3 regions of the Pseudomonas poae RE*1-1-14 genome follow, and region 2 is predicted to be linked to each of the others. Evidence: predicted binding sites of a transcription regulator. Region 2 holds the regulator's gene; each other region holds the start of a gene.

Region 1 (8,093 bases), 1.1 Mb from region 2:
CGGCAATCCGGGCACGGCTGTGTGCTGAGAAACTTCGCCAGCTCTTCGCGCACGCTTGCGGACTCGGTCTCACGGTAGCGACGTTCAAGGTTCGGTACGATGCCCTCGAACGGGTGCGAGCGCTTAACGATATCGCCCCGGTCGTTGAGGTATTTGAAATCGACGTTCTGCGAACCGCTGCCGGTGAGGATTACCTTTTGCTGGTCCGCCGGCAGTTGGTTGAACGGCACTTCCAGGCTGAACTTGTAGTGCGATGCCAACGAGCCGAGCATCTGGAAGTAATAGACGTTACGCCGGTCCCAGCCGCGTATCGCCCCCTCTGCCAGTGTCAGTTCGCCATTGACCAGCCGCTTGATGTCGAAAAATTGCTTCACCCCCAGGCCGTCACAGGTCGGGCAGGCGCCAGCCGGGTTGTTGAAGGAAAACAGCTTGGGTTCCAGCTCACTGATGGCATGCCCGCAGACCGGGCAGGCGAAGCGTGCCGAGAAGATGATCTCTTCGCCTGGCTCGTCGTCCATGGGCGCCACCAGGGCGATACCGTCTGCCAGCTTCAGCGCTGTCTCGAAAGACTCTGCCAGGCGCTGCTGCAGGTCGGCGCGTACCTTGAAGCGGTCGACCACCACATCGATGGAGTGCTTCTTCTGCTTGTCGAGCTTCGGCGCTTCGTCCAGCTCATAGAGCTTGCCGTTGATTCGCGCGCGTACGAAACCTTGGGCACGCAGCTCTTCGAATACGGAAAGATGCTCACCCTTGCGCTCGCGAATCACCGGCGCCAGCAGCATCAGCTTGGCGCCTTCCGGCAAGGCCAGCACCAGGTCGACCATCTGGCTGACGGTCTGGGCTTCCAGCGGAATGTCGTGATCCGGGCAGCGGGGAATGCCCACCCGTGCGTACAGCAGACGCAGGTAGTCGTAAATTTCAGTGATGGTGCCCACGGTGGAACGCGGGTTGTGGGAGGTCGATTTCTGTTCGATGGAAATCGCCGGCGACAAGCCTTCAATGGTGTCGACGTCGGGTTTTTCCATCATCGACAGGAACTGGCGGGCATAGGCCGACAGCGATTCCACATAGCGACGCTGGCCTTCGGCATACAGCGTGTCGAACGCCAGGGACGATTTGCCCGAGCCGGACAGGCCGGTGATGACGATCAGTTTGTCCCGGGGCAGGGTCAGGTCAATGTTCTTCAGGTTGTGGGTTCTAGCCCCACGAATCAGGATCTTGTCCAAGATGGCCTCGCACGGCGGGCGTAAATAATGCCGGAGTATACGGCTAAAGACTGGATGAATATACACTGTCAAAAGGCCGCTTGCAGCCTTGCATGAAAGCTGCGCGGCAAAGCGCCGCATATACCCTCTCAATCGATGGGACTGGTAGAATCGCCGCCGGTTCACACGAGGTTTTTTCATGCACGATCCCCACAGCGAACGCATGAGTAGCGGCGAGACCCGAGCAGCAAGCGGTCTGGCCCTGGTGTTCGCCTTCCGTATGCTTGGCATGTTTATGGTGTTGCCGGTGCTGGCGACCTATGGAATGGATCTCGCAGGAGCGACCCCCGCACTCATCGGTTTGGCGATTGGCGCCTATGGCCTGACCCAGGCCATTTTTCAGATTCCGTTCGGGATCATCTCCGACCGCATCGGCCGCCGTCCCGTGATCTACCTCGGCCTGATCGTCTTCGCGCTCGGCAGCGTGCTCGCGGCCCAGGCCGATTCGATCTGGGGCGTGATCGCCGGGCGCATCCTGCAGGGTGCCGGCGCGATTTCAGCGGCGGTCATGGCGCTGCTCTCGGACCTGACCCGCGAACAGCATCGCACCAAGGCCATGGCGATGATCGGCATGACCATCGGCCTGTCATTCGCCGTGGCCATGGTGGTCGGCCCGCTGCTGACCAGCGCGTTCGGCCTGCATGGGCTATTCCTGGCCACCGGCGGCATGGCGCTGATCGGCATCGTCATCGTCGCGTTCATGGTGCCGAGTTCCACCGGCACCTTGCAGCACCGTGAATCCGGCGTGGCGCGCAAGGCGTTGTTGCCGACGCTCAAGCATCCGGACCTGCTGCGCCTGGATTTGGGTATCTTCGTATTACACGCCATGCTGATGTGCAGCTTCGTCGCCTTGCCTCTGGCGCTGGTTGAAAAAGCCGGCCTGCCCAAGGAGCAGCACTGGTGGGTCTACCTCACCGCGTTGTTGATTTCGTTCTTCGCCATGATCCCGTTCATCATCTATGGCGAGAAGAAACGCAAAATGAAACGAGTTTTGCTCGGCGCCGTCGCGACATTGATGCTCACTGAACTATTCTTCTGGCAGTTCGGCGACAGCCTGCGGGCGCTGGTGATCGGTACGGTGGTGTTCTTCACCGCGTTCAACCTGCTGGAGGCGTCATTGCCTTCGCTGATCAGCAAGGTTTCGCCGGCCGGTGGCAAGGGCACGGCGATGGGGGTGTATTCCACCAGCCAGTTCCTCGGTTCTGCGTTGGGCGGCATCATGGGCGGTTGGATGTTTCAGCATGGCGGTCTGTCGGTTGTGTTCCTTGGATGCGCCGGGCTGGCTGCACTTTGGCTGGCCTTTGCTGTTACCATGCGCGAACCTCCCTACGTCACCAGCCTGCGTGTACCGCTGTCGCCCGAGGCGATGCGCGAAGCCGGTCTGGCAGAGCGCCTGAAGGCCGTCGTTGGAGTAACGGATGCAGTAGTGGTCGCTGAAGAGGCGGCCATTTACATTAAATTGGACACCGAATTATTGGATCGCGCGACGCTCGAGCAACTGGTCAACCCAGTGCCGACAGCGCGCCCAGCCTAGGAGAACGTTATGGCCCGTGGGGTTAACAAAGTCATATTGGTCGGTACATGCGGCCAGGATCCCGAAGTTCGCTACCTGCCTAACGGTAACGCCGTGACTAACCTGAGTCTGGCGACCAGCGAACAGTGGACCGACAAGCAGACCGGTCAAAAGGTCGAGAAAACCGAATGGCACCGTGTGTCGATGTTCGGCAAGGTCGCCGAGATCGCCGGTGAATACCTGCGCAAAGGTTCGCAGGTCTACATCGAAGGCAAACTGCAGACCCGCGAGTGGGAAAAGGACGGTATCAAGCGTTACACCACTGAAATCGTGGTCGACATGCAAGGCACCATGCAACTGCTGGGCGGCCGTCCACAGGGCGACCAACAGGGCCAGGGCGGCATGTCCAACTCGGCACCGCGCCCACAGCAGTCGCGTCCACAGCCAAGCCAGCAGCCACAGCGTGAGTCGCGTCCAGCGCCACAACAGGCCGCGCCACAGCCGGCTCCGGATTTCGACAGCTTCGATGACGATATTCCGTTCTGATCAACGCCAGCGCTGACACCCAGCGCTCAAGCTGATCTCCAACGCCCCTGCGGATTGCAAAATCCCAGGGGCGTTTTCATGTGCGCTCAATAACCCGCCGCCCCCTTCAAGTGATATCGGCGCGACATCACTCTCCCTGGCGCGTTCCATACTTGTACAAAAATATATAAATGTACAACTTTCCTTAAAGTTCTGAATCTCAACGCCGACACCATGGATGAAACGTTTAGTTACCTACGAAGCGTGATTAGCCAAATGTGCCGGACAGAGCCAGGCATTTGAGAGAAAACGGACAGTTCTCACCTATAAAACCCTCCACAAACTGTCCCATTCCGGGCTGTGAGAACTGAATGAATATCCTTGCTCCTGCCGTACACCTGGCCAGCCGTTTACGTTTCCCCACCAAATTCGGCGTGCTGGCAATCATCGTGCTGATCCCTCTGGTACTGCTTGGCTCCCGTATCGTCCACCAGATCAACGACAGTCTCGACGTCATCCGCTCCGAACAATCGGGCCAACGCTATCTGTTGGACGTGACCCCTGTGCTGCGCTTGTCGATGTTGCAACGTGCACTCACCAACCGCCTGCTCAGCGGTGACAAAAGTGCCCAGCCCGATCTCTCCGCCAATCAGGCAAAGCTGGAAGACGCTTTTTCTAAGCTGGCCACCACCGACCGACAGTTCAACGCCCAGCTCGAAACCGGTGACCGCGTGCAGCGCCTGCACGCCGGGGCGCAGCGCTTGATTGAATTGGCCAGGGGCGATGCCAGCCAGAGCGCTACCTTCGACGAGTGGAACGATCAACTCACCGAAACCCTGAACTTCGTTTATTACGTATCGGCCACCTCGGGCATGGTGCTCGATGAAGACTTTGCAGCGCTGTTCATGATCGACCAGAGCACCTTGCGGTTACCACGCCAGATCAATATCGTCGGCCAATTGCGCGGTCTGGCCAGCGGGCTGCATGACGGCCAGGTATTGAGTCCGGGCACGCGTGGCGTGATCAGGGCGATGCTCAAGAACGAGGTGATGATCCACAAGGAGCTCCAGCAGAGCCTGGACCTTCTGCGCCGTCGCGAGCCGGCCCTGGCTGACCGTATTCAGGCACCGATCACCAGTGCCTTCGCGAGCCTGGATGGTTTTCGCGCCGATCTTGACCTGCTGATAGGCTCCACAACCGACACCATCAGCGGCGTACAAAACCTGCCGGCCAAGGGCAACGCGGTAGTCGCCGAGTTGTACAAGGCGCAGGACACCCTGCAAGACGCACTGATGAAGACACTGGAGCGCCGCGTTCAGGAAAAAAGCGCGGAGCGTCTGCTCATCCTCGGCATGCTTGGCGGCCTTGGCCTGTTGCTGGTGTACGCCTTCAGCGGGATCTACAGCGCCATGCGCCGCACCCTCAACGATGTGTTGAGTGCCACGCAGCTGATTGCCCAGGGCGACCTGAGCACGCGTATTCCGGTGCGCGGCAACGACGAAATGGCCGATGTGGGCAATGCCCTCAACGCGATGGTGCAGGCCTTCAGTGCCTCGCTGACGCAGGTTGAACGCAGTTCGCAATCGGTGTCCGAGGCGGCCATGCGCATGGGCGTGTCCATCGACCTGGCTAAACGCTCGATGAACGTGCAGCAGAGCGAAACCGAACAAGTCGCCACGGCCATCAACGAGATGACCGCCAGCGTTGCCGATGTGGCGCAGAACACCGAGGGCGCCGCCCATGCCGCCGGGCATGCCAGCCAGTCCTCGGTCGCAGGTCTTGCGAAGATGCAGGAAACCCGCGTCACCATCGAAGCCCTGGCCGAAGAAGTGGAGCGCAGCGCGCAGAAAGTCTCCGCGCTGGCCCAGCACAGCCAGCAGATCGGCGGGGTCATTGAAGTGATCCGCAACATCGCCGATCAAACCAACCTGTTGGCATTGAACGCCGCCATCGAGGCTGCGCGTGCCGGTGAGCAGGGTCGTGGCTTTGCCGTGGTGGCGGACGAGGTCCGAACCCTGGCCTCGCGCACCCAGAACTCAACCGAAGAAATCCGCACCATCATTCAGGAGCTGCAACTGGCGACGTCCGCCGCCGTGGAGCAAATGAAGTCAGGCAAATTGCGCGCACAGGCCTGTCTTGAGTCCGCTCAAGAAGCCTCGACCAGCCTGGATGCAATCAATGATGGCGTTGAGCAGATCGTCGGCATGAACACGCAGATCGCCAGCGCGGCGGTCCAGCAACATGCCGTGTCCGAAGACATCAACCGCAACGTGACCGAAATCCGCAACGGCAGTATCACGTTGATGGAAGGTATCGAAGACAACGCAGCCACGGCGCAGGAGCTGTCGTTGCTGGCGGGTGAGCTGCGTACAGTGGTTTCGCGGTTCAAACTGTAGGGCAGGTGATCCATACGCCAATCACCCCGGCAGTTCTGGCAGACTGACCGGGGTTTTTTATTGGATAAGAAGGACACCGCGATGACCTGGTCTGCCAAGCAATACACCATGTTCGAGCAACAACGTACCCGTCCCGTGCGCGACCTGGTCGCAGCCATCCCGAATGTCGACGTGCACACCGCCGTCGACCTGGGCTGTGGCCCCGGTAATTCAACGCAAGTGTTGGCCGAGCGCTATCCACAGGCGCAGATCACCGGTATGGACAGCTCCGACGACATGTTGCTCGATGCGCGCCAGCGTCTGCCCGCCCTTGATTTCGAGTTGGCGGATATCGGCGCCTGGAACCCGGCGCGGCAGTTCGATGTGATTCTGGCCAACGCTTCCCTGCAATGGCTGCCCGACCACGCCACGCTTTACCCGCATCTGGTCAGTCACCTGACGCCGGGCGGGACGCTGGCGGTGCAAACGCCGGACAACCTGGACGAGCCTGCCCACCAACTGGCCCGCGACCTGGCGGCGCAGGGGCCATGGGCGGCGAAGATCGGCGCGGTCAAGCACAATCCACGTCACACCGCGAGCCAGTATTACGAGTTGCTGAGCCAGCACTGCAGCACCGTTGACGTGTGGCGCACCACTTACCAGCACCCGCTGGCCGACCATGCGGCGTTGGTGGAATGGTTCAAGGGGTCGGCGTTGCGGCCGTTTCTTGCGCCTCTGAGCGATGACGAAAAGGCCGCGTTCCTGCAGCAATACCACGCGCGGATTACCCAGGCCTACCCAGCCCTGAGCGACGGCACCGTGCTGTTGCCGTTTCCGCGCCTGTTCATCATCGCCACTCGCTGACGCTGCACATGGCGGTCACACGGCCGCCGTCTGCGCCTTCAGGTACTCATCCGCCGACACCACGCCCGCATAACCGAACGCCAGCGCCGCCATGTACGCGTCATGCACCTGCGCCGCCGGGATGACCTTGCCATTGAATTCAAGATCCCGGGTGGCGCATGCATCATGGATCACCGTGACCTTGTAGCCCAGGTCAGCCGCCGCGCGCACTACTGCATCGATACACATATGGCTCATGCTGCCGACCACCACCACATCGGTGATGCTGCGTTGCTCCAGCAGGGCGCGAAGATGGGTTTCGCGAAACGCATTCACGAAATGTTTAAGCACCACCGGCTCGCTGCCTTTATTGAGTGCCTTGGGGTGCAGCTGCGCACCGTCCGAGCCTGGCGTGAAGAAGGGCGCATCCTCGGCGGTGAACTCATGGCGCACATGAATCACCGCATCGCCCGCCTGGCGAAACGCCTGCAGCACCTGCGCCGCCTTGTCCGCCGCCGCCTCCACGCCGGCGAGCGGCCACTTGCCCTGGGGAAAGTAGTCGTTCTGGATATCGATCAGGATGAGCGCTTGCTTGGCCATGGTAGTGCCTCGTGATGAGTTGAGCAGCCCGGTATCTTAGCTGGCGCACTGGCCTTTCGCACACCGGATTGGCGCGCTCGGTGTGGCTGCAATCGTGCAGAACACCATCCCCCGCAGGTGGCGTCGTGCAAAATAAAACAGGCCAAATGCTACTGCGCATTCGGCAACTGATTGATTTTAAAACCTGCTGGCTCAACTGCGCCTTGGCCTGATCCCTGCAACCTCCCATTTACATACCTGGCAGGAAGCAAGGGGGCCGCATGACCGCGACTCAACGCAATAAACTGGTGGTCGCCCACTCCACAAGAGCAGGCGCGCCGCAGCACGAAGTCGAAACCAACCGCGCACTGGCCCGTTGGCTGGCGCAGATACTGGGGCTCAAGTTCGGCGGCAGCTTCGACCCGCAAACCCATGCCGGGCGCGACCTGTACGTGCTTCCCACGCAGACACTGGTGGGGCCGGCCCAGGCCCGCGCGCTCAACATCCGGGGCCCCGAAGACCTGTGGGGTGGCTATGTCGATCATGACTTCATCTGCACCAAAGCCATCAGCCATGGCCTGCTTGGGCCCGACGCAGCCGCGCCGCAGGGCTGGTCGCCGTTGTTCTGCGAGCTTGTCAGGCCTGTCGTGCTCGACGGCCTCAGCGTATTCGCCGTGCAGGATGCCCGGGCCGCCGCCGAGCGCCTGCTCTACAGCGGGCCGATCCGCCTGAAGCCGGTGCATGCCTGCGCCGGTCGCGGCCAGGAGGTCATTCGCAGCCTGGATGAATTCGACGCGCTGCTCAAACGCGATGGCGCGGAGCAATTGTTTCGCGATGGCGCTGTGCTTGAACAGGACCTGCACGAGGTGATCACCCACAGCGTGGGCCAGAGTTTTATTGGCGAGCATGTGTTCAGCTACTGCGGCGAGCAATACCTTACTCACGACGCAAACGGTGACGAGGTGTACGGCGGCTCCGACCTGCTGGTGGTGC
Region 2 (8,093 bases):
CATGCCATAGATCACGCAGCTGGCTTCGTCCTGGGCCCAGATGGCGCTGCCGCCCTGCTTGAGCAGGCGAGCGCCTTCACGGCCGTCGGCGCCCATGCCGGTGAGCACCACCGCCAAAACCTTGTCGCCGTAGGACTTGGCGGCGGAGCCAAAGGTGATGTCCACGCACGGCTTGTAGTTGAGGCGCTCGTCGCCCGGCAGGATTTTGATCGCGCCACGCCCGTCCACCATCATCTGCTTGCCACCCGGTGCCAGCAGCGCCAGGCCAGGACGCAGGATGTCGCCATCCTCGGCTTCCTTGACGCTGATGCGGCACAGCTTGTCCAGGCGCTCGGCGAACGCCTTGGTGAACGCAGCGGGCATGTGCTGGATCAGCACGATGGGCGCCGGAAAGTTGGCCGGCAGTTGGGTCAACACCCGTTGCAGGGCTACCGGGCCACCGGTGGAGGTGCCAATGGCGACCAGCTTGTAAGCCTTGCGCTTGGGCGCCGATGAGTGCGTGTGCGCATGGGCGCCGGGCGCCGGGTTACGGGCTGGCGCGGCGGGTGCAGGCCGGGTCGTCGGCGCAGGTGCCGGGCGGTTGAACGAGGAACCTGCGGGCGCAACCGGTGCGGCTGCCGGCGCTGGTGCGCTGGACAGGCTGCGGCGGTTACTGCGCGCAATGCTGTGCACCTTCTCGCACAGCATCTGCTTGACCTTCTCGGGGTTGCGCGAGATGTCTTCGAAATTCTTCGGCAAAAAATCCACCGCGCCGGCGTCCAGCGCGTCGAGGGTCACTCGGGCGCCTTCGTGGGTCAGCGAGGAGAACATCAATACCGCGGTGGGGCAGCGTTGCATGATATGGCGCACGGCCGTGATGCCATCCATCATCGGCATCTCGTAGTCCATGGTGATCACGTCCGGCTTCAACGCAATCGCCTGGTCAATCGCCTCTTTGCCGTTGGTGGCCGTGCCGACCACCTGGATGCTTGGATCGGCGGAAAGAATTTCCGAGACGCGGCGGCGGAAGAAACCCGAATCGTCCACCACCAGGACCTTGACTGCCATAAACACTCCGTTAGGTGGGGCGGGCGTTACCGCCTGGGCCCCACCAAAATCAAATACGCCGTGCGGCGTAACGCTTGAGCATGCTCGGAACATCGAGAATCAGCGCGATCCGACCGTCACCGGTAATGGTCGCACCCGACATGCCCGGGGTCCCCTGCAGCATTTTGCCCAATGGCTTGATCACCACCTCTTCCTGGCCCACCAGTTGGTCGACCACGAAGCCGATGCGCTGGGTGCCCACGGACAGGATCACCACATGGCCTTCGTGTTGTTCCTCATGCTTGGCCGATGCCACCAGCCAGCGCTTGAGGTAGAACAGCGGCAAGGCCTTGTCGCGCACGATCACCACCTCCTGGCCGTCGACCACGTTGGTGCGCGACAGGTCGAGGTGGAAGATCTCGTTGACGTTGACCAGCGGGAAGGCGAACGCCTGGTTGCCCAGCATCACCATCAGGGTCGGCATGATCGCCAGGGTCAGCGGCACCTTGATGACGATCTTGGAGCCCTGGCCCTTCGTCGAGTAGATGTTGATCGAGCCGTTGAGCTGGCTGATCTTGGTCTTCACCACGTCCATGCCGACGCCACGGCCGGACACATCGGAAATCTCGGTCTTGGTCGAGAAGCCCGGGGCGAAGATCAGGTTGTAGCACTCGGTGTCGGTAAGACGGTCGGCGGCGTCCTTGTCCATCACGCCACGCTTGACGGCGATATTGCGCAGGATCGCCGGGTCCATGCCTTTGCCATCGTCGGTGATCGACAGCAGGATATGGTCGCCTTCCTGCTCGGCCGCCAGAATCACCTTGCCGCTGCGCGACTTGCCCGCCGCTTCACGCTCTTCGGGAGTTTCCACGCCGTGGTCGACAGCGTTGCGCACCAAGTGGACCAACGGGTCGGCCAGGGCCTCGACAAGGTTCTTGTCGAGGTCGGTTTCTTCGCCCACCAGTTCCAGGTTGATTTCTTTCTTGAGCTGGCGTGCCAGGTCGCGAACCAGACGCGGGAAGCGGCCGAAGACTTTCTTGATCGGCTGCATGCGGGTTTTCATCACCGCGGTCTGCAGGTCGGCGGTGACCACGTCGAGGTTCGACACGGCCTTTTGCATGGCTTCATCGCCACTGCTCAGGCCCAGGCGCACCAGACGGTTACGCACCAGCACCAACTCGCCCACCATGTTCATGATGTCGTCCAGGCGTGCGGTGTCTACCCGTACGGTGGTTTCGGCTTCGGTGGTGACCGGTTTTTCGGCCACGGCGGCAGCCGGGGCACGTGCAGGTGCTGCGGCCGGTGCCGGCGCGGGCTTGGCCACCGGTGCAGGTGCCGGCTTGGCGACCGGTGCAGGTGCTGGCTTGGCGACCGGTGCAGGTGCTGGCTTGGCGGCCACAGGCGCGGCAGTCGCCGCTGCGGCCGGGGCCACTTCGGCGAACTTGCCCTTGCCATGCAGTTCGTCGAGCAAGGCTTCGAATTCGTGATCGCTGATCAACCCGTCACCGGCCGGTGCTGCGCTGGCGGCAGCAGCGGCTGGCGCGGCGGCGGCTGGCGCCGTCGCGGCGACTTCCGGCAAGGCATCGGCAGCGAACGTGCCCTTGCCGTGCAGTTGGTCGAGCAAGGCTTCGAATTCGTCGTCGGTGATATCGGTGCTGGCGCTGGCTGTGGCTGCGGGCGGCGCGGCCACCGGTGCCACGGCGTCGGCAGCGAACTGACCTTTGCCATGCAACTGGTCGAGCAGGGATTCGAATTCGGCGTCGGTGATGTCTTCGCTGGTCGGCGCGGCAGGTGCCGCAGCCGGTGGCTGTGGCGCTTGCGGTGCTTCGGCCTCGGCCTTCACGGCGTTGAGCGAATCGAGCAGTTGTTCGAACTCGCTGTCGGTGACATCCGGCTCAGGCTCAGGCTCGGCCACCGGTGCAGGCGCAGCTTGCACGGCGACCGCCTCGTCAGCTGGCTCTGCCAGGCGCGCCAGGGCGGCCAGCAGTTCCGGGGTGGCGGCGGTGATCGGGGCACGTTCGCGCACTTCGCTGAACATGCCGTTGACCGCATCCAGTGCTTCGAGAATCACGTCCATCAACTCCGAGTCGACCTTTCGCTCACCCTTGCGCAGGATGTCGAACACGTTCTCGGCGATGTGGCAGCACTCCACCAGCTCATGGAGCTGGAGGAAGCCGGCGCCCCCTTTTACAGTGTGAAAACCGCGAAAAATTGCATTGAGCAGGTTCGCATCATCCGGTCGGCTTTCCAGCTCGACCAGTTGTTCGGACAGTTGCTCTAAAATTTCGCCGGCCTCTACAAGGAAATCCTGAAGGATTTCTTCATCGGCGCCGAAGCTCATGTGGGTGCTCCTTAGAAGCCTAAACTGGATAACAGGTCATCGACATCATCCTGACCTGACACAACGTCTTCACGTTTATCGGCATGAATCTGCGGACCTTCACCCTTGGCGAGATGTTTTTGTGGATCTTTTTCCGAAAGGATCGCCGCACGGTCATGTTCGATGCCGGCAAAACGATCGACCTGCCCGGCCATGAGCACCAGTTTGAGCAGGTTGCTTTCCACTTCGGTGACCAGTTGGGTCACGCGCTTGATCACTTGACCGGTGAGGTCCTGGTAATCCTGGGCCAGCAGAATATCGTTGAGGTTGCTCGCCACGGTGCGGTTTTCCTGTTCGCTACGCGACAGAAAACCGTCGACCCGACGGGCCAGCTCACGAAACTCTTCAGCACCCACTTCGCGACGCATGAAGCGGCCCCAGTCGTGACTGAGCGCCTGGGCTTCGGTGGCCATGCCATTGACCAGCGGCGTGGCGTTTTCCACCAGGTCCATGGTGCGGTTGGCCGCTGCCTCGGTCAGCTTGACCACATAGGACAGGCGTTCAGTGGCATCGGTGATCTGCGAAATTTCTTCGGCCTGGGGCATGTGCGGATCAATCTGAAAATTGACGATCGCACTGTGCAGCTCGCGCGTGAGCTTGCCCACTTCCTGGTACAGGCCGCGGTCACGGGTCTGGTTAAGCTCATGGATCAACTGCACCGCGTCGCCGAAATGACCTTTTTCAAGGCTCTCGACCAACTCGTGAGCATGCTTTTTCAGGGTCGACTCAAAATCGCCCAATGTTGTTTCTTTCTGCTCCATAGCTCCCCCGCGATGGCATTAGCCTTGGATGCGTTCGAAGATTTTTTCGATCTTCTCTTTTAGCGCCAATGCCGTGAATGGCTTGACCACGTAACCGTTTACCCCGGCTTGGGCGGCTTCGATGATCTGTTCACGCTTGGCTTCGGCGGTCACCATCAGCACAGGCAGGCTGCGCAGCTTCTCGTCGGCGCGCACATGGCGCAACAGGTCGATGCCGGTCATGCCCGGCATGTTCCAGTCGGTTACCAGAAAGTCGATGCTGCCGCTGTTGAGGATTGGAATCGCGGTAATACCGTCATCCGCCTCGACCGTGTTTGTGAACCCAAGGTCACGCAACAGGTTTTTTATGATCCGCCGCATCGTTGAGAAGTCATCAACGATGAGGATTTTCATGTTCTTGTCCAATTCGACCTCCAAGCAGTCTTAAACGCGCCCAGCACCTGGACGCGCCATTTCAATCAACAGGCGTTACACAAAAAGGACTGCCGGGTCCACCACGGGTCGAACCCGCGAAAGTAGTGACCTTCGCGGTATCGTCTGCAGTGTCCCCACACTGCCTGTCAGCGCGCGCGCCACTCTCCCAAACGCCCCCGCAAACGGGCTGCGCACTGGCTATGCAACTGGCTGACACGCGATTCGCTGACCCCCAGGACCTCACCGATTTCCTTGAGGTTCAGCTCTTCGTCGTAGTACAGCGCCAGGACCAGGCGCTCACGCTCCGGCAAGTTGGCAATGGCGTCCGCCAGTGCGCCCTGAAAACGTTCATCTTCCAGGTCGCGTGACGGTTCCATATGCGCACTCGCGCCGTCCTCGTGCAGCCCTTCGTGTTCGCCGTCCTGCAACAGGTCGTCGAAACTGAACAGGCGGCTGCCCAAGGTATCGTTCAAAATCCCGTAATAATCATCGAGACTCAATTGGAGTTCGGCCGCAACTTCGTGATCTTTAGCGTCGCGACCGGTTTTTGCTTCAATTGAGCGAATTGCGTCACTGACCATCCGCGTATTGCGGTGCACCGAACGCGGCGCCCAATCCCCTTTACGCACTTCATCGAGCATGGCGCCACGGATACGAATACCCGCATACGTCTCGAAACTGGCGCCCTTGCTCGCGTCGTACTTGGTCGACACTTCGAGCAGACCGATCATGCCGGCCTGGATCAGGTCTTCGACCTGCACGCTGGCCGGCAGGCGTGCCAGCAGGTGATAGGCGATGCGCTTGACCAGCGGCGCATAGCGCTCGATCAATTCGCCCTGGCTGTCACGTGCCGATTTTTTATAGAGGTTGTAGCCGCTGGATGTCATAGCACAGGACCCGCGCTTGTCTGATGCACCAATCGCTCGACGAAGAATTCCAGATGCCCGCGCGGGTTGGCGGGCAGCGGCCAGGTATCGACCTTCTGGGCAATCGCCTTGAATGCCAGCGCGCACTTGGAACGCGGGAATGCTTCGTAGACCGCACGCTGTTTTTGCACAGCCTTGCGCACGCATTCGTCGTAGGGAACCGCGCCAACGTATTGCAGGGCGACATCAAGAAAACGATCCGTGACCTTGGTCAGCTTGGCGAACAGGTTGCGCCCTTCCTGCGGGCTCTGGGCCATATTGGCCAGCACGCGGAAGCGATTCATGCCGTAGTCACGGTTAAGCAGTTTGATCAGGGCGTAGGCGTCGGTGATCGAGGTGGGCTCGTCGCACACCACCAGCAGCACTTCCTGCGCAGCGCGTACAAAGCTGACCACGGACTCGCCAATGCCGGCGGCGGTATCGATCACCAGCACGTCGAGGTTGTCGCCAATGTCGCTGAACGCCTGGATCAGGCCGGCATGCTGCGCCGGGCTCAGGTGCACCATGCTCTGGGTGCCAGAGGCAGCCGGCACGATGCGGATCCCGCCAGGCCCCTGCAGCAACACATCGCGCAGCTCACAGCGCCCCTCGATCACATCGGCGAGCGTATGTTTGGGGGTCAGCCCCAGCAGAACGTCCACGTTCGCCAGGCCCAGGTCAGCGTCCAGCAGCATGACGCGACGGCCAAGCTCTGCCAGGGCCAGGGACAAATTCACTGACACGTTAGTTTTCCCGACGCCACCTTTGCCGCCGGTCACCGCGATCACCTGTACGGGATGCATGCTGCCCATTTTATTTCTTTACCTTGTCTTGCTTAGACGCAGGCTACATGGCTTGGCCGCTTGAATCGCTTGCAGACCATCGATGTAGGTACATTTCACGGCGTTCATCCTGCCTCAACCGACCCGTTTTGCCGGGTTGTGGTAAAGGTCGGCGAACATATCAGCCATTGCTTCCTCGCTAGGCTCGTCTTGCATTTGCACACTCACGGCACGGCTGACCAACTGATGACGACGCGGCAGATGCAGATCATCCGGGATCCGCGGGCCGTCGGTCAGGTAGGCGACCGGTAATTCATGGCTGATTGCCAGGCTCAGCACCTCGCCCAGGCTCGCGGTTTCGTCGAGCTTGGTGAGGATGCAGCCGGCCAGCCCGCAGCGCTTGTAACTATGATACGCAGCGGTAAGAACCTGTTTCTGGCTGGTGGTTGCAAGCACCAGGTAATTTTTCGACTTGATCCCGCGGCCCGCCAGGCTTTCCAGCTGCATGCGCAACGCCGGGTCGCTGGCTTGCAGGCCGGCGGTATCGATCAGCACCACGCGCTTGCGCAGCAGCGGGTCGAGGGCGTTGGCCAGGGACTGGCCCGGGTCGACGTGGGTCACCGGCACATTGAGAATGCGGCCGAGGGTCTTGAGCTGCTCCTGGGCGCCGATACGGTAGCTGTCCATGCTAACCAGCGCGATGTTGTTGGCGCCGTATTTGAGCACGTAACGGGCGGCCAGCTTGGCCAGGGTGGTGGTCTTGCCCATGCCGGCAGGGCCGACCATGGCGATCACACCGCCCTCTTCCAGGGGTTCGATTTCCGGGGTGGCGATCATCCGAGCCAGGTGCGCCAGCAGCATGCGCCAGGCCTGGCGGGGCTCTTCGATGCTGCCGGTCAGCGCCAGCAGGTCGCGCGACAGCGGGCCGGACAGGCCGATGCGTTGCAGACGGCGCCACAGATTGGCCTGTTGCGGCTTGCTGCCTTGCAATTGGTTCCAGGCCAGCGAGCCCAGTTGCACTTCGAGCAGTTCACGCAGGCCGTTGAGTTCAAAGCGCATCGAATCGAATACGCGCTGGTCGACGCTGGCGGCCGGGGCCGGTGCGGCAGGACGCGGCGGTTCGACAAAGGTCGGCTCCACCAGCGGCTCGGCAGCGGTCAGCGGCAGGCCGGCAAACAGCTGGCGATTGGTGGTGGTGTCGCTGTCGCCGCGCATGCTCAGCTCGGCCTGGGCCGACACAATGCGCGAGGCGGTCTTGCGCAGCTCGTCTTCGAGTTCCATGTTCGGCACGCGTGGCGCCAGGGCCTGAGGGGTGTAATCCAGGGCAGCCGTCAGCTCCACACCGCCGGCGATGCGGCGGTTACCGATAATGGCGGCATCGGCGCCCAGCTCATCACGCACCAGTTTCATGGCCTGACGCATATCGGCGGCGAAAAAACGCTTCACTTGCATAACCCACTACCTCAGCCGTTGGGCCCTACTGTCGCGACGATAGTCACTTGCTTATTGTCAGGAATTTCCTGGTAAGCCAACACGTGCAAATTCGGTACTGCCAGACGTCCAAACCGCGACAACATCGCTCGGACCGGGCCTGCCACCAGCAGAATCACCGGTTGGCCCTGCATTTCCTGGCGCTGTGCGGCGTCGATCAACGAACGCTGCAGTTTTTCAGCCATGCTTGGCTCCAGCAGAACGCCCTCTTCCTGGCCTAATCCTGCCTTCTGAATACTATTGAGCAAGATCTGTTCCAACCTTGGCTCCAGGGTGATAACAGGCAGCTCGGAGTCAAGCCCTACAATGCTTTGCACGATTGCGCGGGACAATC
Region 3 (8,093 bases), 930 kb from region 2:
CAGGCGGGCGACCCAGGCCAGGCCGATGCGGCGTTCGGCCGAGGTCTTGAGCAGAGCCTGTTGCCAGTTGTGATCGAGGTTGCGGTTCAGCGGGTGATGCGGGCGCAGTTGATGCAGGCCGGCCGGCATTTCATTCGGCTCCACGCGATAGCGGTAGCGCTTCTGCCCGTCTTCCTCGAACTCGCCCTTGGGCTCGGCAATGTTGGCGCGAAACCCCACCACTTCACGTTTGATCAGCACGTTGAGCCCGTCGCCGTTGGACAGTGGCTCGTGGGTCACTACCTGCAAGTCGCGCTTGCCGGCTTTTTCCACCGTGCCCACTGGCAGGCCGGTAAAGGTCGGGGTGTCGAAGGCGCCGATGTCGATCTTGCGGTCGCTGACAAAGTAATCGGTGCTGCCCCGGTGAAAGGTCTTTTCCGGATCGGGCAGGAAGAAATGCGCGGTACGCCCGCTGGAAGCGCGCGCCAGGTCGGTGCGGTCTTCGAGCACGTCGTCCAGGCGCTGGCGGTAATAGGCGGTGATGTTCTTCACGTAGCCCATGTCCTTGTAGCGGCCTTCGATCTTGAACGAGCGCACGCCGGCTTCGACCAGGGCGCGGATGTTCGCGCTCTGGTTGTTGTCTTTCATCGACAGCAGGTGCTTTTCAAAGGCCACGACGCGGCCCTGGTCGTCCTTCAAGGTGTACGGCAGGCGGCAGGCCTGGGAGCAGTCGCCACGGTTGGCGCTGCGGCCGTTCTGCGCGTGGGAGATATTGCACTGCCCGGAGAATGCCACGCACAGGGCGCCGTGGATGAAGAACTCGACGGCCGCTTCGGTCTCGTCGGCAATCGCGCGGATTTCCTGCAGGTTCAGCTCGCGGGCCAGCACCAGTTGCGAGAAACCGGCCTGATCGAGAAATTTGGCGCGGGCCAGCGTGCGGATATCGGTCTGGGTACTGGCGTGCAGCTCGATGGGCGGGATGTCCAGCTCCATGACGCCCAGGTCCTGCACGATCAACGCATCGACGCCGGCATCGTAGAGCTGATGGATCAGCTTGCGCGCAGGTTCCAGTTCGTTGTCATGCAGGATGGTGTTGATCGTGGTGAAGACGCGCGCGTGGTAACGATGGGCGAACTCCACCAATTGAGCGATATCGCTCACCTCGTTACAGGCGTTATGGCGGGCGCCGAAGCTTGGCCCGCCGATGTAGATGGCGTCGGCGCCATGTAGGATAGCCTCGCGGGCGATGGCGACATCGCGGGCCGGGCTGAGCAATTCAAGGTGATGCTTGGGCAAGGACATAGTTTTTTTAGTCAGGCTTGTCACGGTTGAGGCGCGCATTGTAGCCGTGAAATGCCTGACCGGCATCTACCGCAGGGCTGTCAGGCCTTGGCGGCCATCGCGGTGACTTCCACGCGCATGCCTTTGACGGCCAGTTCAGCCACGCCGACCGCCGCACGCACCGGCCACGGTTTGGCAAAAAAACGCGTGTACACCGCATTGAAGGCGGCGCGGTCGGCCATGTCGGTAAGGTAGATGGTCAGGTGCATCACCCGGTCCATCGAGCTGCCGGCTTTCTCCAGCGCGACTTTCAGCGCTTGCAGCGTGCATTCGCTTTGCAGGGTGATGTCGCCCAGTTCCAGGCTGCCATCGGCGTGGGTCGGGATCTGGGTGGACATCAGGATGCCGTTGAAGCCGATAACGTCGGAAGAAATCGAGTCGGCGTCGGGATCAGGGGTGAAGGTCAGGTCGTGATTGGCCATGGGCGCCTCTTGATGGCAAAAAAACAGAGGCGCCATGGTCCCTGAAAAGCGCCGCCGGGGCAAACCTGAGCAACCGGCAAAAGCGCGGAATTTGACGTCAATAAATAAACATTTTTGCCGCTTAAAGTCCCGTATTCCGCGGCCGATAGCGGCATTGATATAACTGATTATCCGCGCGCTGAGGGCACGTCATGTTCAACAAATCACTCAAGACAGAACTGGCGGCCAGGACGGCCGAAGTCACCGAGTACAAAGGACTGATTGCTGCGCTCGAACGCTCCATGGCCGTGGTCGAATTCGACCTCAACGGCAAGGTGCTGCGCGCCAACGACAACTTCCTCAAGACCCTGGGTTACAGCGCTGCGCAACTGGCCGGCAAGACTCACCGTGATTTCTGCCTGCCGGCGCTCACCGGCAGCCCGGCCTATGCCACGTTCTGGCAAGACCTCAGGGCCGGCAAGTTCGTGTCGGGCACCTTCAAGCGCGTGGATGCCAACGGCAAGGTGATCTGGCTGGAGGCGAGCTACAACCCGGTGCTGGATGAACGCGGCCAAGTGCTCAAAGTGGTCAAATACGCCCTGGACGTCACCGCCAATGTCGAGCAGGAAGCCGCCACCCGCAGCAAACTGGTGGCGCTGGACCGCGCCATGGCGGTGATCGAGTTCGACCTCAGCGGGCAGGTGCTGGACGCCAACCCGAACTTTCTCAACGTGATGGGCTACTCACTGGCCGAGCTCAAGGGCAAGCACCACCGCCTGTTCTGCGAACCGGCGTTGATCAACAGCAACGAGTACACCGACTTTTGGCGCCGCTTGAACAACGGCGAGTTCTTCACCGGGCAGTTCAAGCGACTGGGCAAACATGGCCGCGTCGTCTGGCTGGAAGCCAGCTACAACCCGGTGTTCGACAGCGACGGCAAACTGATCAAGATCGTCAAGTTCGCCAGTGACATCACCGAGCGCGTGGAGAAGTTCGAGGAAGACTCTCGCGGCGCCTCCCGGGCCTACCACATCTCGTCCGAAACCGAACGCTTCGCCGAGCACGGCACCCAGGTGATTCACGACACCGCCACGGAAATGCGGAGGATCGCCGAAAACATCGGCGCCTCGGCCAAGCTGGTGGGGCAGTTGGGCGAGCGCTCCGAGCAGATCACCGCCATCGTCAACACCATTCGCGGGATTGCCGACCAGACCAACCTGCTGGCGCTCAACGCGGCCATCGAGGCTGCAAGGGCGGGCGACCAGGGTCGTGGGTTCGCAGTGGTGGCCGACGAGGTCCGGCAACTGGCCGGGCGCACCAGCCGTTCCACCGCCGAAATTGCCGAGATGATCGGCATGATCCTCTCGGAAACCCGCGACGCGGTCTCCAGCATGAATGCCACTCAGGAAGGCGCGCAACGCGGCGTCAACCTGGCCGACCAGGCCGGCTCGGTGATCCTGCAAATCCGCACCAGCACCAGCGACGCGGTGCAGGCGGTGAGCATGTTTGCCTCGAAACTGGATGAGTCGGAAGTGATTCCGAAGACCGCCGTTGGCTGGATGGGCTGACACCGTGCGCCAGTGAGGTCGTCTATACCGGCTGCCTCACCGCACGGCGCACCCAGTCCACCTCGTCACGCAGCTCCAGCACCTGCCCATGAAACCGCTCCAGTGCGGCATTGTGGCCAACGCTGATGAGGATGGTCTGTGGCAGCGTGTCCTTGAGCAACTGGTAGCAACGCGCTTCGTTGGCCGCGTCCATCGCCGCGCTGCTCTCGTCGAGAAACAGCACCGCCGGGCGCGCCAGCAGCGCACGCACAAAGGCGCAGCGCTGTTGCTCGCCGATGCTCAGGGTCTGTGCCCAGTCGCGTTCCTCGTCCAGTTGCGCCCCCAGGTGCGCCAGGCCAAGCTGGTCCAGCAGCCGCTGTACCACCGCGTCCTGCCCGGCAGGCGCGGGGTTGGGGTACCAGAGGGTTTCGCGCAGGCTGCCCAGTGGCAGATAGTTTTTTTGCGAAAGGGTGAGGGCGCGCTCACGGTCATAGGCGACCGACCCCGAGGCATGGTGCCAGAGCCCGGTAAGGGCGCGAATCAGGGTGGACTTGCCATACCCCGACGGCGCGCGGATCAGCAGGCTCTCGCCAGGCTTTAGCGCAAGGTTGAAGCCGCTGAACAGGCGGCAGCCGTCCGGCAGCCAGATGTCCAGGTTGCGCACGTGCAAGCCGTCACGCTGTTGCGTCAGCACCACAGCAGAATCGACCTTGACGTTGTCCAGACGCTTCTGGAACCCATGCAGCCGGTCGATCACCGACTTCCATTCGGCCAACTCCGGGAACACGCCCACCAGGTAAGCCACGGCCGCATGCACTTCGCCAAAGGCGGCACTGATCTGGGTCAGACGGCCGAGGGTGAAGACCCCGGCAAAAAACTGCGGCGCCATGATAAACATCGGAATCACCGTGGCGCTGCGCAGGTAGAACGTCGAATAACCCATGATCAGCTTCTGCTTTTTCACCAGCACCCAGAAGTTCTGCAGGGCGGCTTCGAGGCGCTGTTTGAAGCGCTGGTTTTCCACCGCCTCGCCACGGTATTGCGCCACCGAATCGGCGTTTTCGCGCAGGCGCATCAACGAAAAACGAAAATCGGCCTCGCGCCGTTGCTGCATGAAATTCAGGTGCGGCAGGGCGCGACCAAGCCAGAAGGCGAAACCGGTGCCGGCCAGCGCATACACCAGCGCCACCCACACCAACAGCCCGGGGATCACCAGGCCGCCATCGCCCAGCGGAATGCGGATCAGGTCCGAGGCCTGCCAGAGGATATTGAGGAACGAAAACAGCGACACCACCGCCGTCAGCAGTCCCAGGCTGAGCTTGAGCGACTTGATGATGAACAGGTCGATGTCTTCGGCGATGCGCTGGTCGGGGTTGTCGACCTCGGTTTCGCTCATTTTCAGTTTCTGGTAGCGCTGGCTGCCCAGCCACTGATCGAGCATGTTGCGCGTGGCCCAGCGTCGCCACACGATGGTCAGCTTCTGCTGGAAGTGAAACGCGCCCACGGTGAATACGGCGAGGCCCACCTGCAGCAGGATGAACTGCCCCGTACCGAGCATGAAGCCCGGGTAATCCTTGGCCTGCAGTGCGTTATAAAAATGCAGGTTCCAGAAGTTGTTGAGAATATTGACGCCCACCAGGCACAGGTTCATCAGCACCGTGCCCAGCAGCAACAACAGGGCCGGGTATTTCTGTTCCGAGGTCCAGAACGGCCGTGCCAGGCGCCAGAAATTGCGAAGTGTATGCATGAGGGCTGAAGATGTCCGGTCGTTGGCGACGTTGAGTTTGCAGGGGAGGGAGGATAGGATCCGCCAATGCTAATCGCTTGCATTCATAAGGGAAAGCCACAGGAGCATCGGTATCGAATTTCCAGAATGGCTCAAGCAGGCCTGGCCGCCAATCCAGCGGGTCATCCAGCTTGATGCGAACGACCAGCCTTTTCTCGCACTGAGCCGCGTCGCCGAGCCTGCGCTGTTGCGGCCGGTGCTGGCCGAGTTTGCCTTGCGCTACCCGGGCGTCAACAATGCGGCGGTGGTGTCGCAGTGGTCGATGAACTACATGAGCATCGTGGTGCCGGCCACCTTGGCCTGCGTGCTCACCCGCGATCAGGCCATCGACTTCTGGCGCGACGACAGTGTGCTGCGCCTGGACGCCGGTCAGCCGCTGGCGTTGCATTTTGCCGGGCCCTTGCCAGCCCTTGCCGCCGCCGAGCGGGCCGACTACTTTTCGCGCTGGGTGCACGAGCACCTCGCGCCCTTGTTCGCCACCCTGGCGCTGGCCGGGGGGCTGGCGCCGAAGATTCTGTGGGGCAATTTTGTCGCGATCTGGGACGGTGCGTTCGCGCGGCTCGACCCGGATCTGTCCCGCCCGGGCTTTGCCGAAGCGCACCGCTGGCTGGAGCCGGTCACCGTCAACCAAGGCCGCCTGAAATTGCGCGGCCTGCAACGCCAGGTGGCGTCGCCCGCCCCCGAGATTTGCCCGCAACTGCCGTTGCGCCGGCATTGTTGCCTGCACTACCAACTTCACCCGCTGGTGGAGGGTGAGCCGCTGGTGCTTTGCGAGTCCTGCCCCAAACTGCACCGCCTGCCGCTGGCCGAGCAGGTCGGTTACCTGCACTCGCTCTACGACTGAGCTTCCAGCGCCACGCCGGCTGCCAGCGGCGCCTCACTCAGGCGCCCATGCTCGATGCGCAGCAGGCGGTCGGCCAGGCCGAAATACGCGTCATCATGGGAAATCACGATCACCAGTTTGCCGCGCGCGCGCAGGTCGGCCAGGATCCGCGTGTAGAAAAAGTGCTTGAACACCGGATCCTGATCCGCCGCCCACTCATCGAACAGGTAGCACGGCCGGTCATCCAGGTAGGCACTGAGCAACGCCAGGCGTTTGCGTTGCCCGGTGGACAGCGCCAGCGTGGTCAGGCGGCCCTGTTCGATCTGCACCTTGTGATCCAGTTGCAGGTGCACCAGGTAGTCCTGCGCCTGCTGCACCAGCTTCGGGTTGTCGCCGTCGAACAGGTTTTCGAACAGGCAGAAGTCAGTGAAGATCGCCGAGAAGTGCTGGCGGAAATGGTGGTTGTCAGCGCTGGAAGACACTTGCTCGTCAAGCATCACGTCACCGCCCTCCGGGCGATACAGGCCGGTCAGCAGCAGCGCCAGGGTGGTCTTGCCGCTGCCATTGCCGCCGGCGATGAACACCACTTCGCCGGCCTTCAAGGTGACGCTGATCGGCCCCAGGGTGAAATGCCCGTCCTCGCGCTCGCGGTAGTAGGTGTGGGTGACGTCACGGCACACCAGGCTGCGTACCTGCGTCGGCGCGAAGGTTTCCAGGGTCTCGTCGGCGCTGTGCATCTGGCCTTCCAGCGCGCGGATCTTGTTCAGCGCGACGCTGGCGCGGCCCAGGGTCGGCACCGCGTGCATCAGTTCCGAGAGCGGCGTGATCATGTACAGGATCGCGAGGATATAGCCCGTCACCAGGCTCACGCTGAGGTCGATAAAGCGCGGCGCCACGAACAGCACCACGCCGATCAGCAGATAAAACACCGCGTTGCCCCAGTTGAGCACCACCGCGTAAATGCTCATGCCACGCACGAAGTCCCGTCGGTATTGCTGACTGGTCGGCAGCAGCAGCCTGCTGAAAAAGTGCTGGCGGCGCGGGTGGTTCAGTTGCAGCTCCTTGCTGCCGTCGGTGAGCAGGCGATAGTGCTCGAACAACTGATCCTTGAGTTCGCGCGCGCGCGAGATCGACGTCAGTGCCTTGCGCTGCGGCCAGTTGAAACTCAGGCTGCCGAGCACGATCAGCAACACCGTGAGGCCCAGCAACGGCAGGCTCAGCCAACCCAGGTAACCGAGGCAGGCGAGGATGATCCCGCCGTTGACCAGCAGCACCGGCACCAGCTCCACCGCCTGGCTGATGGTTTGCGTGTCGTCGGTCAACACCGCCAGCAGTCGGTGCTTGCCCAGGCGCTGCAATTGCGCGTAGGGCGTGTCGATCAGTTTGGCGCTCAGGTGCAGGCGCATATCGTTGACCGCCGCCTGGCCCAGGCGCAGCAGGCTAATGTCGGAAATGATCCGTGACACCGCCACCAGCAGCACCAGCGCGCCGAAGTACAGGCCGTCAATCGGGCGCAGTTGGTCGAACACCGTGAGGCTGTGGTTGATCATCGCGATCAACCCGGCCGCCGCGAGCCCACAGGCCAACCCGGTGAGTGTCGCCACCAGCAGGGCGCGCCACGAGCGCTTGGCCATGAGTATCAGCAAATCCATTCAAACTGCTCCGTCTGTCGCCAGGGCCGCAAGGCCGGCCGCCAGCTGTTGATGCACCGAGGGTTGCGCAAGGATGTTCAAGTGCTGCGCTTGCACCACCTCACAGGTGTAAGCACCGCTGCTCAACTGTTGCCACTGCGGGTCGGCAAAATCCGCCTCGCCCAGCGTGGCGTCCGCCCACCATACCTGCACCGGGCAGCGCAGCCGTGGCGGCTGGAAGCTGGCGAGCAACTGCCGGGTTTGCTGCTGATGGCCAAGCCGCGTGTGCAGGTGTTCCCAGCTGTCGCCATCGAGCTGCAGGCCTTGCTGCTGCGCCCATTGCGCCAGGGCAGGCAAGCGCTGCGCGGCGGGCAGGGCAGCCAGTTGCGCGGTCAACTCGGCCATCGCCTGCGCCGGTAAACCGCGCAGCACCGCCTGACTGTTTGCCGTGAGCGCCTGCGCGGCGTCGGCCAGCAAGGTCTCGATGCTGTCTTCATCTGCGCTGCGCGCGTATTGCGAGTCGAGGATGCCGAGAAACGCCACCTGTTCACCGCAGCGCTCCAACTGCGCCGCAGCGGTGATCGC

Evidence for each region. Region 2 encodes FliA, which starts transcription of late flagellar genes. Its sites were predicted from a motif close to CTAAAGTTTNNNNNNNNNNNGCCGNTAA; they were not measured.
Region 1: the regulator FliA is predicted to act here: its motif matches at 3,509-3,536, upstream of H045_RS17845 (methyl-accepting chemotaxis protein).
Region 3: the regulator FliA is predicted to act here: its motif matches at 1,864-1,891, upstream of H045_RS09130 (methyl-accepting chemotaxis protein).

The regions. Positions count from the first base shown of each region.
Region 1 covers NC_020209.1:4,087,688-4,095,780, reverse strand. Annotated here, with positions in the region: gene uvrA (excinuclease ABC subunit UvrA) at 1-1,226, opposite strand, end outside; gene H045_RS17855 (MFS transporter) at 1,405-2,799, shown strand; gene H045_RS17850 (single-stranded DNA-binding protein) at 2,809-3,324, shown strand; gene H045_RS17845 (methyl-accepting chemotaxis protein) at 3,675-5,699, shown strand; gene tam (trans-aconitate 2-methyltransferase) at 5,781-6,542, shown strand; gene H045_RS17835 (cysteine hydrolase family protein) at 6,558-7,121, opposite strand; gene H045_RS17830 (DUF3182 family protein) at 7,382-8,093, shown strand, end outside.
Region 2 covers NC_020209.1:3,005,173-3,013,265, forward strand. Annotated here, with positions in the region: gene H045_RS12940 (protein-glutamate methylesterase/protein-glutamine glutaminase) at 1-1,047, opposite strand, end outside; gene H045_RS12945 (chemotaxis protein CheA) at 1,097-3,367, opposite strand; gene H045_RS12950 (protein phosphatase CheZ) at 3,379-4,167, opposite strand; gene H045_RS12955 (chemotaxis response regulator CheY) at 4,186-4,560, opposite strand; gene fliA (RNA polymerase sigma factor FliA) at 4,728-5,468, opposite strand; gene fleN (flagellar synthesis regulator FleN) at 5,465-6,298, opposite strand; gene flhF (flagellar biosynthesis GTPase FlhF) at 6,404-7,720, opposite strand; gene flhA (flagellar biosynthesis protein FlhA) at 7,732-8,093, opposite strand, start outside.
Region 3 covers NC_020209.1:2,076,445-2,084,537, reverse strand. Annotated here, with positions in the region: gene H045_RS09140 (peptidase U32 family protein) at 1-1,281, opposite strand, end outside; gene H045_RS09135 (RidA family protein) at 1,362-1,742, opposite strand; gene H045_RS09130 (methyl-accepting chemotaxis protein) at 1,934-3,289, shown strand; gene H045_RS09125 (ABC transporter ATP-binding protein/permease) at 3,312-5,015, opposite strand; gene fhuF (siderophore-iron reductase FhuF) at 5,242-5,898, shown strand; gene H045_RS09115 (cyclic peptide export ABC transporter) at 5,889-7,529, opposite strand; gene H045_RS09110 (non-ribosomal peptide synthetase) at 7,530-8,093, opposite strand, start outside.